One region of the Lysinibacillus sp. RS11 genome, then DNA from elsewhere that is predicted to be linked to it. Evidence: riboswitches for the same ligand, from Rfam matches in the RefSeq annotation. Region 1 holds a riboswitch; the other holds the start of a gene.
What was found. Region 1 has a riboswitch for thiamine pyrophosphate ahead of thiM (hydroxyethylthiazole kinase). Riboswitches for the same ligand answer to the same signal wherever they lie in the genome.
Positions count from the first base shown of each region.

Region 2: it holds a riboswitch for thiamine pyrophosphate, as region 1 does, so the genes downstream of both, thiW (energy coupling factor transporter S component ThiW) here and thiM (hydroxyethylthiazole kinase) in region 1, are expected to answer to the same signal.

Region 1 covers NZ_CP168124.1:3,665,425-3,668,621, reverse strand. Annotated here, with positions in the region: gene thiD (bifunctional hydroxymethylpyrimidine kinase/phosphomethylpyrimidine kinase) at 1-501, opposite strand, end outside; gene thiM (hydroxyethylthiazole kinase) at 501-1,256, opposite strand; TPP riboswitch at 1,345-1,443, opposite strand; gene mbcS (acyl-CoA synthetase MbcS) at 1,632-3,197, shown strand, end outside.
Region 2 covers NZ_CP168124.1:948,765-951,961, forward strand. Annotated here, with positions in the region: gene AB9L17_RS04600 (MarR family winged helix-turn-helix transcriptional regulator) at 1-179, shown strand, start outside; gene AB9L17_RS04605 (EVE domain-containing protein) at 195-656, shown strand; gene thiW (energy coupling factor transporter S component ThiW) at 727-1,227, opposite strand; TPP riboswitch at 1,611-1,718, opposite strand; gene AB9L17_RS04615 (MFS transporter) at 1,789-2,985, opposite strand.

The DNA.
Region 1 (3,197 bases):
TTGTAAACCCTTTTGTAATAGGGTGTGTGCCGCGTCTTGAATATCTGCAAACGTTTTGATTTTTCTTCCGGTAAGTGTTTCAGCTTCAGGTATGTTTGGTGTAACGATTGTTGCTAAAGGAAGTAAATAACTACATAATGCTACAATTGCTTCTTGCTGTAATAAGCTTTCGCCACCTTTTGCAATCATGACAGGATCAACAATTAGCGGAATATTAACTTCAGCCAAAATACGTGCGATTGATTGAATGATTTCTGAGGAAAATAGCATTCCTGTTTTAACAGCACTAATTGAAAAATCCTCGATTAGTGCTTTAAGTTGTTTTTCAACAAAGCTAACTTCAATTGGTAAGACATCGGATACACCAAGTGTGTTCTGGGCAGTCAAAGCTGTAATAACAGATGTTCCAAAGACCTTTAATTCCTGAAATGTTTTTAAATCAGCCTGTATGCCTGCGCCGCCACCACTATCTGAACCAGCAATTGTTGTTACAATATGCATTATTTTTCACCATCCTTGGAAAGGCGATGTAATTCATTCAATACTGTAATTTGAAAATCGCCAATGTAATCTGTGGAAGAAGAAGCTTGTTCTGCCACTTTTTTATAAAGTGATAATGCATCGACTAATTGGTTATATGGTTCATTCCCTGTGGAGTAAGCAGCGCAACAAATTGCACTTAATAAGCAACCTGTTCCGGTGACTTCTGTCATTTGAGAATTTCCACCTGTAATCCATTGCTGATGTTCGCCATCAGTTATAAAATCCTTTTCACCGGTCACAATAACAATACAATTGTAGAGTTGAGCTATTTGCTTTGCCTCAATTTCTAAAGAAATTGAACCAGTACCACTATCTACGCCTTTTTGTTGCCAGTCTACATTGGCAATCGCCGCAAGCTCTCCAACATTACAACGAATAGCTGCAAATTTTATTTCCTTTAATAATTGCTGTACCGTCTGTTTACGGTAAGTTGTTGCACCTGCAGCAACAGGATCTAAAACAATGGGAATGCCCAGAGCATTAGCTTTTTTTCCTGCGAGTAGCATGGATTTTTTCATTTGATTATTTAGGGTACCGATATTTATCAATAAGCCTGAGGCAATAGCGACCATTTCTTCAACCTCATGACTGTCATCGGCCATTACTGGAGAAGCACCTATTGCTAATAAGCCATTTGCTTGGAAATTAGCTACAACATAATTAGTAATGCAATGAATAAGTGGATTTCGTTTACGGATCGTATGAAATATCAATTTATGTCCTCCTTATTGGATGGACGTAAGCGTGCAAAAAAGGCTCTTTTTCGTGCAGAAAAAACACGCAAAAGAGCCTTTCATCAGTAATTAGATGTGAATTGCTCCCTACGTCAGTATTAACTAACAGGTTCAAAGGGTCAGGTTTTACCTTCTCAACTCTAAATGAGTCCCCCTGCAATTATGCTTTTAGTTGACCAAAATGTACCATATTTTTCTTTCGTATTCAATAGAGAGTTTTTTTGAACGAAGACGTGACTGATGCCATATAGGAGAGCATGATAGTTGTCATGACTTTAACAAATTAGAGTGCCTTTCATTGAAAATGATGAAATTGGAGTTTTATAATGAGCATAGCAAAAGGGGGCATTTGCCATGAAACGACAAGATTTAATCGCACCAGAGTGGTATAACATTTCAGAGGAAATCGAAAAATATGCACAGGATTCTACAAAATGCGCATTAATAGTTTATAACGAAAACGAAGAAATTCAGTACATTACATATGCTTGTTTACTTGAAAAGGCTAATCAGGCAGCTCATGTATTTACATCACATGGTTTAACAAAAGGTGATGTTATTTTAGTCATGGTGCCAAGATCAGTTGAAGCGTATATCGTTTATCTTGGAGCCTTGAAGGCTGGGTTAACAATTATACCAAGCTCAGAAATGTTGAGAACTAAGGATATTGAATATCGCATCAATCACGCAAACGCAAAAGGCGTTGTTGTATTTGAGCCTTATATTGAGCAATTTGATGCTGTTAAAAATTCGCAAGGCATACAGCAATTTGTCATTGGTCATGCACATGAATCTTGGCAGCCGTTGTTTGAAAAAATGCAAAGCCAACCAACAACCTACATAAGCTCCACACCTACTAAAAGTACTGACATTGCATTTTTAGCTTATACGAGTGGTACAACAGGAAATCCAAAGGCAGCGGTACATACACATAGCTGGGGTTATGCACACTTACGAACAACTGCACCGAATTGGTTAGGTGTTCAAGAAGGTGACATTGTTTGGGCTACAGCAGCTCCAGGCTGGCAAAAATGGATTTGGAGTCCGTTTCTCGCTACATTAGGAAGTGGTGCAACAGCATTTGTCTACAAAGGTCACTTTGATGCGACAACATACCTTACACTGCTTGAAAAATTCAAGATTAATATTCTGTGCTGTACACCAACCGAATATCGATTTATGGCAGCACTTGAAAGTTTACAAAATTTTAATTTAAGTACAGTCCGTCAGGCTGTGTCAGCAGGTGAACCATTAAATAGCGAAGTGATAAAAGTATTTTCGGAGGTTTTGAATTTACAAGTACGAGATGGCTATGGACAAACAGAAAATACATTACTTGTTGGTACAATGGTAGGGACGAAGGCTAAAATTGGCTCGATGGGTAAACCTACTCCGGGGAATACTGTTGAAATTATCGATGATTTCGGAAAGGCAGTTGCAATTGGAGAAGTTGGAGACATTGCTGTGCATCGTGAAACACCTGCGTTATTTAAAAAATATTTACATGATCCAGAACGTACAAATCTACAATTTAGAGGCGATTGGTATATTACCGGAGATCGTGCATATAAAGATGAAGATGGTTATTTTTGGTTTGAAGGACGTGGAGATGATGTCATAATATCTTCTGGCTATACGATAGGTCCATTTGAAGTAGAAGATGCATTATTGAAGCATACAGCAGTTAAAGAAACTGCTGTTGTTGCGAGTCCAGATGAAGTTCGCGGAAATATTGTAAAGGCATTTGTAGTGCTCCGTGATGGAGAAATTGGTAATGAAGAACTGATTAAAAAACTACAAAATCATGTAAAGACTTTAACAGCACCTTATAAATACCCTCGTGCGATAGAATTTGTAACTGAACTACCAAAGACTTCATCAGGTAAAATTCGTCGTGTCGAATTGCGTGAACAAGAAAAA
Region 2 (3,197 bases), 2.2 Mb from region 1:
AGGAAAATAGAAGAGAGAATCTAATATGCCTTACAGAACAGGGAGAAAATGTGGCAGAAGAATTATTGAAGATCCTTTCAATTGCTGAGAATGATGTTTTAGACGTACTTTCATTGGAAGAACAAGAGCAATTGAAACACATATTGAAAAAAGTATATGAAAATCGTTCGCCAAAATAAAAGGAGGTGGAAGCTATGTCACTATATCCTACGACTGAAAGAGAACCGAAATATTGGATTGGCGTGGTATCTCTTAATCATGTGCAAAAAGGGGTTGAGGGAGGATTCGGCCAGTTGTGTCATGGTAAAGAAAGACCTTTGAAACGAATGAAAAAAGGAGACTGGATTATATATTATTCTCCTAAAAACAGTTTAGATGGTAATGAACCTGTAAGAGCCTTTACCGCAATTGGAAGAATAAAAGACGAGCGAATATATGAGTTCCAAATGACAGAAAATTTTATTCCTTTTAGAAGAGATATAGACTTTTATAAAGATGCAAAGTCTGTACCGATAAAAAGGATCTTAGATTATTTAGAATTTGTAGAAGATAAATCGAAATATGGTTATAAATTCAGATTTGGTCATTTTGAAATAAGCAAAAAAGACTTTCTATTAATTGCTCATGAAATGGGATTGCCGTTGAAGTATGGATGAATTTAGTTGGATCAAAGCGTTACTTCTTAATGGCCATTAAGAAGTAACGTTTTTAAATTGTAACCAATCATTATTTAAGCAGGGTGTTAAGGTTAGTTACCAATACAGTCTTACGTAAATTGTTAGCAATGACAATGCCTAAGACAGCACCAATCGTACTGGATGTTAGAAAGGCTGGCATAAAAAATAATGCTGCCACGGATGTCCCCATTAATAAATGTGCATAGGGCACTGCAATGAGTGAGGCAATAATTCCTGTCCCGAATATTTCACCGACACCAGCTAGCCACATCTTGCCGCTATATTTATAGGCCAGAGATGCAAACAAAGCGCCAATGACACTACCAGGTATAGCTAATAATGAACCTGTGCCTGTTAAAATACGAATAATTGCTGTGACAAAGGCGACCATAACAGTAGGTACTGGTCCAAGAATGATAGCGCCAATAACATTAATGGCATGCTGTACAGGATAGGCACGCGCAATTCCCGTTGGTATTGAAACGAAGGTAGAACCTGCTACGGCAATTGCTACTAGTAGGGCCATGATTGTTAGTTTTCGAATTGACATAATTTACACTCCTTTGAAATATGAATTTAATCGTTAATACCGGTAAATTTGAAGTTCCGCCGGTAATGAAGAGAACTGCGCCGCTAAAACCGCGAGATGCGCCGGTAATCAAGAAAACTGCGCCGCTAAAACCATGAGATGCGCCGGTAACCAAGAGAACATCGCCGCTAAAACCATGAGATGCGCCGGTAACCAAGAGAACATCGCCGCTAAAACCATGAGATGCGCCGGTAATCAAGAAAAACTGCGCCGCTAAAACTATAAGTCCCACCGGTAACCTTGGATATAATGTTGCTAGATTGGCGAGCATTCTTAAGGTAAACTTACAAAAAAAGCCGCTTCCTAAAAAACAATAGGAAGCGGCCTTGCATTTACATATTAAAAAGCAAGTGTCGCCACTTCCCTCCGCTAGTGTGAACTAGATCAGGTTCAAAGGGTCCGTATTTGATAATATACGTCTCAGCCTTTTAAAGACTCCCCTAGTGGTAATAAAAAAATTTAATTTAATTCTATCTTATTACATAATAATGTAGCATACTACCAAAAATATTACTTTTCTGTCTATTTTGTATCAGGATGCAACAGGTGTGGTGCTTTTTTCATCGTCCAGATAAGGGCAAGGAAGAAGCAGGCCATTAAAATAATAGCTCCGAAAATATAAGGACTGTTCATATTCCAATCGAATAATATACCTGCTAATGCAGGACCAATCATATTACCGAGGCTCATATATGCATTGTTCAGACCAGCCGCAAAGCCTTGTTCCGTCTCAGCAAGCTTCGAAATCAATGTGTTGACAGCTGGGCGAATCAATGTCGTAGCTGTAGAGAAGACTGTCGCTACAACTAAAATAAGGGCAAAGCCAGACACAAATAAAATTAAGAAAATTGATATGGCTGCGATAAATAAATTGACTAACACTACTTTCATTTCGCCAAAGCGATTAAACAGTGGTGTAATAACAAACATTTGTACAACAACACCAAAAGCACCACCTACAACTAAGATAATAGCGATATCTGTAGGTGTGTAATTGAACTTTTCTGTAACAAATAACGATAATGTTGTTTGGAAGTTAGCAATTCCAAATGAAAATACCATCATAATAATTAGCATTACAAAGTAAGGCATATGTACTGAACGTACCATTTGCTTCCCAAGGTTATCTTGCTTCTGCATTTTTTGTGTTGTATTTGGCTTTTTAGAAGGTAATAAAAACAACGATAAAATTGATGCTAAAATAGCTGCAGTTCCAGCCGTATAGAATGGGAAATGTAAACTAACGTGAGATAAGAATCCGCCAATCCCTGGTCCGATCATAAAGCCTAGAGACATGGATGCCCCTAACATGCCCATTCCTTTACCACGTTCTTCATACGTTGTAACGTCTGCCACAAATGCCATGATAGGAGGTGCCACAAATGCGGAACCAAGGCCGCCTAAAAAGCGTGCCAAGAAGAGCATCCACACATCTGTAGAAAGCCCGAAACCAATTTGGGCAAGTCCTGTTACTATAAGACCGAAAATAATGAGATTTTTACGACCATATCGATCCGAAAGATTCCCAGCAATTGGAGAAAATACGAATTGAGCTAAGGCGAATGTTGCAATCAACATGCCAAGAATTTGTCCAGCGGCACCAAATAGTTTTAAATACTCAGGCATAACAGGAATAATAATTCCAATACTCCCCATTGCGATAAACATATTAAACATTAAAATATACAAAGCCGCCTTATTGGACTTCTGCTGGGTCATCGAATACCCCCTTCTTTAATCAAATATACTACAGTCTACCACAAGGCTTGTACCTTTGCTATTGACTAGAAGTCTGAAATAAGGGAATTGGCTACCGATCACCCTCGCTACTTTAGCCTTGGGAGGTATTTGTAGCTTCCTGAACGTTCACAGTCAACTGACTGCCAAGCTTTGAAGCAAACACTGATGGGGGAATAGCGAGTTTTTGGGCA